2 regions of the Sphingobium sp. R-21 genome follow, and region 1 is predicted to be linked to the other one. Evidence: predicted binding sites of a transcription regulator. Region 1 holds the regulator's gene; the other holds the start of a gene.
The links. The regulator LexA, encoded in region 1, represses DNA repair genes until DNA is damaged. The targets are predictions, from matches to a motif close to GTTCCNCNCTTGTTCT.
Positions count from the first base shown of each region.

Region 2: ACN9MX_RS06430 (ImuA family protein) is a predicted target of LexA. The motif match lies at 3,832-3,847, and genes of this name have one in related genera.

Region 1 covers NZ_CP184375.1:1,083,272-1,088,584, reverse strand. Annotated here, with positions in the region: gene glp (molybdopterin molybdotransferase MoeA) at 1-1,116, shown strand, start outside; gene ACN9MX_RS19555 (hypothetical protein) at 1,178-1,336, opposite strand; gene lexA (transcriptional repressor LexA) at 1,491-2,177, shown strand; partial or broken gene ACN9MX_RS19545 (ComEC/Rec2 family competence protein) at 2,168-3,376, opposite strand; gene ACN9MX_RS19540 (hypothetical protein) at 3,306-3,725, shown strand; gene ACN9MX_RS19535 (ComEC/Rec2 family competence protein) at 4,014-4,946, opposite strand; gene gltX (glutamate--tRNA ligase) at 5,046-5,313, shown strand, end outside.
Region 2 covers NZ_CP184374.1:1,368,708-1,374,020, forward strand. Annotated here, with positions in the region: gene ACN9MX_RS06420 (error-prone DNA polymerase) at 1-1,453, opposite strand, end outside; gene ACN9MX_RS06425 (Y-family DNA polymerase) at 1,450-3,039, opposite strand; gene ACN9MX_RS06430 (ImuA family protein) at 2,936-3,826, opposite strand; gene ACN9MX_RS06435 (Na+/H+ antiporter) at 3,983-5,313, opposite strand, start outside.

The DNA of each region.
Region 1 (5,313 bases):
GCGCCTGTTGCCGCCTGCGCCGGACGCTGGCTGATGGAAGATGTCGCAGCACTGCGCGAGCAGCCCTGGGCCGACCTTTCTGCGATGGACGGCTATGCCGTTCGCGCCGCCGAATCGCCGGGGCCATGGCAGGTGGTTGCCGAAAGCGCGGCGGGTGGGGCGCTTCCTCCGCCGATCGAGCCCGGCCAGGCTTGCCGCATCTTCACCGGAGCGCCCTTGCCGCCGGGCGCAGACGCCATATTGATCCAGGAAAATGCTGCCCGCGAAGGAAATAGGCTGCGCGGCCTCGAAGAGGCGCTGGCTGCGGGCCGCCATGTCCGCTCGGCCGGCTCCGATTTCCGCAAGGACGATCTCCTGCTGACCGCCGGCAGCGCGCTTGGCCCCGCGCAGATCGCGCTTGCCGCAGTGGCGGGGCATGGCGCACTGCCCGTTTCCCGCCGGGCGCGGGTCGCGTTGATCTCCACCGGCAATGAACTGGTGCCGCCCGGCGCGTCGACGCAGCCAGGCCAGCTTCCGTCATCTAACGCACCCATGCTGGCGGCCCTGCTTGCGAGCCTCCCCTGCGACATCATCGACCTGGGGATCGTGCGAGATGACCTGCCCGGCATGGCCCAGGCCTTTGCTCGCGCCGCCGATGCCGATGCCGACATCATCGTTTCGACCGGCGGCGCGTCGGTCGGCGACCATGATGTCGTCCGTCCAGCCTTCGCCCAGGCTGGCGGCTCGCTCGATTTCTGGAAAATTCGCATGCGGCCGGGCAAGCCGCTGATGGCAGGGACATTGGATTCCGCCATCTTCCTGGGCCTGCCCGGCAATCCGGTATCAGCCTTCGTAACCGCGACGCTGTTCCTGCTGCCGCTGGTCCGCCACATGATGGGCGCGGCATCGCCCCTGCCGCGCACCGCGGTCGCGACATTGGCAGCGCCACTACCCGCCACGGGGGAACGGGACGACTATCTTCGCGCCTTCCGCACTGAAGCCGGCATCGTTTCGGTGACGTCGCAGGATAGCGCCGCCACCGCCGCCCTGGCCATGTCGGACTGCCTCATCCTGCGCCCCGGAGGCTCCGCTCCGGCGGCGGCAGGCGATCCCGTCACGGTGCTTCCCCTTGCCTAAGGCCCTTGCATAAGGAAAGGGGCCGCCACGCGACCCCTCCCAGTGCAAAGCTGATGATTGTTCAGCGCTGCTGCTTGCCGGGCGACTTGTCCTGACGGCGCTCATCACCCATTTGGCCCTGCTGGTCTTCCTGCTGTTGCTGGCGTCCGCCCTGATTGGCACGGTCGCCGCCCTGCTGATCGCGACGTTGATCGCCGCCCTGGTTGTTCTGGTTGGCCATCTTACTCTCCTATTCACCTTCTTCGGGGAAGGCACGCTTGAAAACGGCCCGGCTGCTCGCGCGTTCCCATAAACGCGGCGAACCGTTAGGCGCTTGACTTGCCCCGTTCCGTTTCCTATGCGTTCCCTATCCGTTCCAAAGAAGGGCAGGCGAAATGTTGACACCCAAGCAACAGGAATTGCTGAGCTTCATCCAGATCCGGCTGGAAGAGGGAGGCGTATCTCCTTCTTTCGAGGAGATGAAGGAAGCGCTGGACCTGCGGTCGAAATCCGGCATCCATCGCCTGATCAATGCGCTGGAGGAGCGCGGCTTCATCCGCCGCCTGCCCAATCGTGCCCGCGCTCTTGAAGTGCTCAAGCTGCCCGATGCCATGCATCGCGCGCCCAGGCTGGTCGTTCCTGCCAAGGCGCCGGTGACAACTGCTCCTGCCTTGAGCAAACCACCGATCGTCGCCAATGACATATTGGAGATTCCCCTGCATGGCCGCATCGCGGCCGGTGTTCCGATAGAGGCATTGGAGGGACAGAATATGCTCTCCGTACCCGCGGCACTGCTTGGGACCGGGGATCATTATGCGCTGGAAGTCGCAGGGGACTCCATGGTCGAGGCAGGCATACTCGACGGCGACTTCGCGCTTATCCAGCGCACCGAAGTCGCGCGGGAGGGGCAGATTGTCGTCGCTCTGATCGATGAAAATGAAGCGACGCTCAAATATTTCCGGCGAGAAGGGCCCAAAGTCAGACTCGATCCTGCCAATAGTGCCTATGAACCGCAGATCTACGACCCGCGTCAGGTTCGCATTCAGGGCAAGTTGGCCGGACTGCTGCGACGCTATAACTGACCGCGTACGGACCGGCGCGGCCAAGGGGAAGGTCGCGCAATCCACGGATGCCCGTCGTTCCGCATTTTCGCGCTGCGCACGCTACCATGGTCCAGATCGATGGCCAGCCCCCCGGTCTGAGCGAGGAATCGTCTGTCCACCTTCAACCAGCGAGGTCGGCAGGCGCCCGGCAGTCTACGGTCACTGACGACGATATCGGCATTGGCGCAATCCCGCGCCAATATCGCATGGTCGATATTTACATTGCTTCGGGTGAGCAAAATGTTCCACTTCCGTCCCCCGCCCATCAGGCGGACGGCGCAGAGATCAAGCGAACAACGTGCCTGGGGCAACGCCGGCAATGCTTCCAACGCGCCACCGTAACCAGCGCTTTCCGCCAGCATGTCGCGTGTGTAACTTCCAGCCCGTGCCCGCAATATCGCCATGCCACTTGCGGTGCGAACCGCGACGTGGCGGCCATCGCTGCTGATCAATATGCCAGGCATCGGGGTTGCGAGGATCATGGTCACGCCTGCGGCAACGGGCATCAGGCCCGCCCAGCGCCAGTGACTCCGCCATAGGAGGCACCACAGCATGCCGAGCATCACGAGGCCGAAAACAGCGCCGGATTGGGCGGGCGTCAGCATCACTGCCCATGGGCTGGATGCTACGCCATGGGCCACCAGCAGCAGCAGGTCCAGCGCCCGCGCAGCAAGCCACCAGAAGGGCGCGCCCCACCCGCCCAGATCGAACAGCAAGGCCAGCGCTTCCAGCGGCATGACGACCAGAGTGGTAAGGGGTATGGCGACCAGATTGGCGACCGATCCCAGCATGCCCGCCTTGTGAAAATGGAACAGAGCGATCGGCGCGAGGACCAGTTCGACCACCAGACCCGTAAGCAACATGCCCGCAAGACTGCGCCCCAGCCGGCGCCATGCCGCCTCGTCGCGCGCGGCTGCAAAGCGTCGGAAAGCGGGATGCTCGCCCAGTGAAACCAGAGCGACCACGGCGGCGAAACTCATCTGGAAACTCGGTCCCATCAACGCTTCGGGCCATATGGCGAGCACCACCAGCGCACCGGCCGCGACCAGGCGGAGGGTGATCGCATCCCGCCCCGTCGCCAGTCCTCCGAGCACCAGCAGGGCAGCGATGCAGGACCGCACGGTCGGCACTTCGGCGCCGGTAGGCAAGTTATGGTTAACACCAGTGGCTACAAGACCACAAAGTCAGGTCTGGCACCGTGTCCGTGTTCTGTGGCAAACACAGGCCATGTGGAGCCTTACACAGAAAGTCACATTCGATCCCAAAAGCGGACGACCAGAAGCGCCTCTATACTGGCGCCTCACGACCTTCTGCGTCATCGCAGCGTGGGTGCTGGCGCTCATATTATTCTTTTATACGGCGCTTGCGATCCGCGATGGGGCACCTGATTTAGCAGCCACTTGCGCCCTAATGGCAATCGCCATGCTGGTCATCGTCCACTGGCGCAAAAGGCAAATTCGTCAAGAGCAGCGTAAGTTCGACCAGCTTGTGGCCGATTACGAAAAGGCCATTTCAAACCCGACATAGCCAGCAGCGCCAAACTGACAGGCCAGGAGCCAATTAAGTGGAAGTGATCGGGATCATTCTTGCGGTGGCATTCGCCTCATGTCTCCTTTTCGGCTTTCGATCAGGCAACATGCCAATCAAAGCGCCATTGCGCGAACCCAGCCGTCACGAAACGCCTCTCTATTTTTGGTCGTTGCTGCGTTCTACGGGGTTGGCCTCATCTTAGGTGCGAGCATGATTATATCTGGCTAAGGCGCTGGGCACATTTTCATGATCCACGGATTTCTGAGGGTTTTAGCGTGTTGACTCCTATAACGCACTGGTCAGGATCGTATAACCGAGGCCGGCCAAAGCTCCACCGCCTGCCGCAAGGAGCATCAGCGGCCAATCAAGCGCTGCCCGGCGGCTGAGCGCCATCAGCCGCATCAGCAAAAAGATCACCACACCGATCAGTGCCGTCACATGCAGGCCGCTGATCGACAGGAGATGCGCAAGGCCGCTCCGCCGCATCGCCTCCGCATCGGCTTGCATGATCGCACCCTGATCACCCGTGGCCAGCGCAGCAGCAATGCCGGCCCCCTCGCCCGGAACGCGCGTCAGAATGTGATCGAACAAACGCGTTCTCAGGCGCGGACCTGTGGTGGCGGGTCGCAGGATCGTGATGGGCGGCAGCGCACGGCCGGTTGCGCCGATACCATCGAAATAGGCCCGGCGCGCAAAATCATAGCCGCCCGGCAAGCTGGGCGGCGCAGGCGGCATCAGCCTGGTACGGACGGCCACGACGGCCCCCTCGCCCAGTCCAGCCGGCGTCGAAGACTCGTCAAGATTGATGCGTATCAGGGCGGGCAGCGCCGGCATGCCGATCGGCCGGATCAAAAGCCGACTCATGCGCTGAGCAGGCAATCTCTGAACGGATTGGACTTCTCCCTTCAGCGCAACAATGACAGGGCGGGCCAGCGGGGGCGATCCCACCAACATCGCCTTGCCCCAGACCAGCAGGCAACCCATGCAGGCCAGGAGGCTGCCAGCGATGAGCGCCTGCCGCGTCCGGCCACCCGATGGCAAAAGCAGCGCAGCGGAGGCGACTCCCAGCATCACGCAGCAGAAAGCAAGCCAATCCAGCCGGTTGGGCAGAACGAACCAGGTGGCTATGCCCGCCGCCAAGGCCACGGGAACCCAGAGCGGCAACCGTTCGCGCTCTTCCTCCAGCCACAGTTCCAGCGGGCGCCAGATCGGCGCCATCCTCCCTCCAACCCAAGTGGCAACGGAGGTTTGTCGTGGCTCGAAAGCCATGCTAGGGGGCGTCGCGATCATGGATAGGCCGGGTGGATATCTGGACAAATGTCAGGGAATGAAGCGGTGAGTTCTACGGGATTGAACAAGCAGGTGGTAACCCGTTTTGCGCCTTCGCCCACTGGTTTTCTTCACATTGGCGGCGCGCGCACCGCGTTGTTCAACTGGCTGTTCGCCCGCCACCATGGCGGCAAGTTCCTGCTGCGGATAGAGGATACCGACCGGACCCGTTCGACGGAGGAGGCGGTCGCTGCGATCTTCGATGGCCTGGAATGGCTCGGCCTGGGCGGGGATGAGCCAGCAGTCTTCCAATTCG
Region 2 (5,313 bases), on a different replicon from region 1:
GCGGTTCATTGCGTTCTTCGGATACGAAGCGCGAAAAGAGCAGATCGTGCCTGAGCGGGTCGATGGACGTCACGCCCAGCAGGAAGCACACCATGCTGTTCGCCGCCGATCCGCGTCCCTGGCAAAGGATTCCCTTCGTCCGGGCGAAGGCGACGATGTCATGCACGGTCAGGAAATAATAGGCATAGTTGCGCTTGGCGATGAGACCGAACTCTTCTTCCAGCAACTGGCGCGCCTTCCGGGGAAGACGCGCGCCATAGCGGGCGTGAGCGGCGGACCAGGTCAATTCCTCCAGCCATTGCTGCGCCGTCCATCCTTCCGGTACGGGCTCATGGGGATATTCGTAGGAAAGCTGATCCAGCGTGAAATGCACCCGGTTCAGGAACCCTATGCTTTCCGCCACCGCCTCGGGGCAATCGCGAAACAGATGGGCCATTTCGGCGGGACTATGGATATGCCTTTCCGCATTCGCCTCCAGCAAGCGTCCTGCCTTGGCGATGCCGGTGCCTTCGCGGATACAGCTCAGCACATCCTGCAAGGGGCGCTGCGCCGCGCCGGCATAGAGCGCGTCCATGGTCGCCAGCAATGGTACGCCCGTCGCCACGGACAAAGCCTTGAACTGCGCCAGCCGCCGGGCGTCCCGTCCGTCCCGGCGCAATGCCGCCGCCAGCCAGACCCGGCGCGGGGCAAGGCGCGACAATCGGGCCAGCAATCCTTCCAGGTCGGACGGAGCAGGCGGCGGCACGAGGCTGAGATGACCCTGCCTGATCGCTTCCTTCGACGGCCGGTCGTCATAATCATATTTCACCGGCTGGCGATGCGCGGTCTGCCGGGTCGCGGTCGAGCCAGGCATCACGATCAGCAGCAGATCGTCCAGATAGGCCGTCAGATCCTCATAACGCAGGATGCAATCGCCCTTCACCGATCGGAGATTGCCGACGGTCAGCAATTTGGTGAGTTCGCCCCAGCCCCGCCGCGTCGCCGGATAGGCGACGATGTCCGGCGTGCCGTCCACGAAGACCAGCCTGGCGCCGACGATCAGCCGCAGGTCGGTCCGGCAGGCGCGCTCCTCCTCTGCATCGAGTTCCAGCGGCTGTCCCGCTTCCTTGCGCGCCTCCAGCAAGCCGGCGCGCATCCGTTCGGGCCAACGCTTGCGCGCGACATGGGCGCGAACTACTCCGGCGACGCTATTGCGGTCGGCTATTCCCAACCCTTCAAGCCCCTGGGCAATAGCGCATGTCACCATGTCCTGCGGATGGGACGCGCCGCGCAGGAAGGAGAAATTGGTGGCCGCCACCAACTCGGCAAAGGGCGGCGCCTCCGGCCCGACCGGCGGAGGCTCGCCGCGCGATTTGCGCCGCCCCTTTTCCCGCCCGGCCTCCAGCGCATTCCGTTCGCGCCTGTCGATGGATCTGGGCCTGGACGGATCAGGCCCCTTGCCATGCCGTTTCATGCGAACAGGCCATGGATGTACCAGCCGGGATGCTCTGCCTCGGCGCCGTAAAGTCCATGACGAAAAATCCAGTAACGCCGTCCGCGCGCATCCTCGACCCGGTAATAATCGCGGGTGAGCCCCACGCTTTCGCCTTCCAGCGCGCCATCGCTGGCGGTCCACCATTGGGGCGCGATGCGTTCGGGGCCTTCATAGCGCGTCACTTCATGCAATACCTTGCGCCACCGGAAACGATGGGGCGGGCCGTCGGGCACCTCTGCCACCACATCGATCGGCTGGGGCGGATCGAACAGATGGAGCGGGCGCATGGGCGGCTCCTCCTGCGCGCCTTGCGGCCAGTTCATGGGCGCCCGGCTTTCCACTGCGGGCAGTGCAAGCTGGGCCTGTTCGGGGATATGGCTGTCCCTCGGATGAAGCCGCTGGATGCGCGCCCGGCCCGCCCGGATCGACAGCCGGTCGACCAGGGCGGAGACGCTTTCCTCGCGACGTGCTTCTCCACCCTCCAGCGCCAGTTGCGTCGGCGCCATCGGTTCTGTCTGCGGCACCGTGAGGCGCAACATGTCGAAACCGAAACCGGGATCGAGCGGATCGGACAGCGCATCGATCCGTTCCTGCACCAATCGCATGATCGCAGGCGCATCGCGCACCGGCAGGCCCGTTTCCACCCGCAATGGAAAGGCAAGGCCATCGCTGCGAAAGAACAGCGCCTCGAAGCGCCGCCCCCCCTGGCCGCGTTCGCTGAGGCGATCCCCCGCCTCGGCCGCCATCTCCTCCAGCGTCCTGAGGGCAAAGGCGGTGCTGCCCATGGGTTCGGCAAAACGGCGCTCGATCCGGATCGCCGGGCGCAACTGCCGGGGTGCGAGCGGCCGCCGGCCAAGGCCGAGCAGGTTATTCAGCGCATCCACAGCCTCCTCGCCGAAGCGCGACGCCAGCACCGCCGCCGGTCGCGCTGCCAGATCGCCCACGGTACGAAGCCCCGCGCGACGCAGCGCCACCGCGCTTCCCTCCTCCAGCCGCAATGCCTCCACCGGCAGGCGTCGCAGCGCCGCATCCTCATCCGCCGTCGCCCCGACCGGAAAACGGCACAGGGCGTGCGCACCCTCCGCCGTTCCGGCAAGGGCATGACGCACCCGCATGCCATGGCGCTCCAGCCGTTCTGTCGCTTCGCGCGCCAACATCTCCTCGCCGCCCCAGAGATGCGCACAGCCGGTAATGTCGAGCATCAGGCCGAAGGGCGAATCCAGCGCCGCCACCGGCGTATAGCGGGCGCAACCGTCGCACAGCCGCTCCAGCCAATCCTGATCGCCATGGGGATCGGCATCGAACACGCGCAGATCGGGCTCGCGCGCACGCGCATCGGCCAGCGTCATGCCAGGCGTCAGGCCCAGTGCCAGGGCATCCGCGTCGAGCGTCGCGAGCCGCATCGCGCCGCGCACCTGCTCAACGACGACACCCGGCCCTTCGCCCTGCGCCGTCCAGAGATCAGGCCGCGCGATCCGCAGCCGGTCGATCGGCAGGAACGGGAACCACAGCGCCAGATAGCGGCGTCTGCCGATCTCGTCCTGCGCCGTCCTTTCCGCCTGCATCCTGCCCGCTGCCATTCCGTTCCCAGGCATCCTGTTCCCAAGCGCTCTTTCCAAGGTCATGGCGTTCATCGCGCCCACCTCCACTCTGTTCAAACATGCCCAGGCCATTGTCCCAGACCAGCCGCCAGCCAAGCCCATCCCGCCCCGCCCGTCGCCGCATCAGATACAGGTCGAAGGCGCTTCTGCCCGGCCCGCCTCCCGGCAGGGTCGGTGAGGGCGCCGCCGCCACGCGCCAGCGCGTGTCCGCTGCGCTGGGCACTGGATCGCCGCCCACGCGCAGCATGAAGGCCGTGACGCCGGATGCCTCCGCCGCCAGCGCCAGCCGTCGGCTGGCCGTCAGGTCGAGCAAGGGCGCCGGACCGCGCAATTCCACCACCAGCGATCCCAAGGCGGGGCAACGCAGCGCATCGACCGCCGCCCGCAACAGCATGGCATCATCGGCCATCATGCCGATCAGCAGCCGCGACGGATCAATGCCCAATGCCGCCAATCCGGGGCCATAGAGCATCCCTCCGGATCGACCGGCCGCCGCCGTGCGCAGCCAGAGCAAAGGCGCTTCTCCTGCCGCCAACCTCGCGAGGATGGAGGCCAGGCCTGCCGCCGCCGCCATTTCCTCCGTCGCGGCGAAGAATTCATGCACCCGGCCCCGCGCCAAACCTCCATCCAGCGCCTGGTCGAGCGGGGCATATCCGGTTTCCACGCGCGCATGCGGCTGCGCGGCTGGAACGCTCTCCAGCGATGCGATATGCCGCCTGAGGGCAGCAAGGGTCTTCACCGACTCAGCCATATAATGTTCCCTATTTGTTCTTTTCGTCCCGATGACGCGTCCTGTCAATCGGGCGCGCAAGGGACGAGCCGGAAAGATGCGGGCGACGGACGATGCAGCCGCGCTGCGTTTATGGGAATGTGCCCGCCCTATGCGATGAGGCCAGGCTCCGGCAGGTCATGCCTTGGCCGAAAGAGCGCTCAGTTCCTCCAGATCCAGGTCGCGTTCCAGTTCCTGAAGCGTCTTTTCGTCAATCTCTCCGGTCCGGTGGAGGCGCAGCAGTTCCGCCCGACCCGCGGCGATCGCCTTCAGCACCAGATCGAAATGGGCATGGAGCGTCTCCGAAAACTGTTCCTCCTGCCCGGCATAGTCGGCCGACAATTCGGCATGGCGCCGATACCGTTCGAGCAGCCTTGGATGAAGCAGCGTGCCCTCCGCATCATAGGCGTGCCGCTCCACGACACCGACCTGCGCCTGTGCCATGGCGGCTTCGGCCTCGCTCATCGTCATGCGCGGGCGGTCGCTTTCCGGTTCCTCCAGCTTCACCAGCCGGATCACGGCGCCCAGCGTCGTTCCCTGCAGCAGCACGGTGCCGATGATGACAGCGAAAGACGCCGTCAGGATGAAGTCGCGGCCGGGGAAGTCCGCCGGGACGCTGAGCGCCACGGCCAGCGTCACCACCCCGCGCATCCCCGCCCAGCCCAATATGGTGGCCGCCCGGAACCCCATCGGTCGATAACCGCACAGGCCGGTCGCCCTCAGCCCGGCGATCACCGCATCCGATCCGAAAACCCAGAGGAAACGGGCGACGGTCAGCGCCGCCAGGATCGCCAGGACAGGCAATGCCATCTCGTCCAGCACCACCCCGAAACCGCCGACGCGTTCGATCACGTCGCGCAGCGAAGATCCGATGAGGAGGAACACGAAAGCCTCCATCAGGAAGATCATCACCGCCCAGAAGGCCGTGCCGTTCATCCTGACCATGGCAGGGAAGACGACATGCTGGTACCAGCCGCAGATGAGGCCGGTGGTGACCGTCGCGATCACGCCCGAGACATGGATGGATTCCGCCAGCAGATACGACGCCCATGGTGCCAGCAGCGAGGAAGCGATCATCAGATATTTGTCGTCCAGCCGCTTGACCGCCAGCACCCAGAGCGCACCGACGGCGATGCCGATCAGCGCGCCGCCCGCGGCCAGGATGACGAAGCTCTGCAAGGCGTCGACCATGCTGAAGGCGCCAGTGGCTACCGCAGCTATGGCAAAGCGGAAGAGCACCAGCCCCGTGGCGTCGTTGAACAGGCTTTCCCCTTCCAGCAGGATGGAGAGGCGGCGGGGCAAATGGACACGCTGCAACACGGCGCGGGCGGACACGGCGTCAGGCGGCGAGACAATGGCGCCCAGGGCCGCGCAGGCTGCCCAGGGCAGGCCCGGCACCAGCCAGTGCGCAACCACGGCCACGACGACCGTGGTGAAGACCACCGCCCCCAGGGCAAGCGCCATTATGC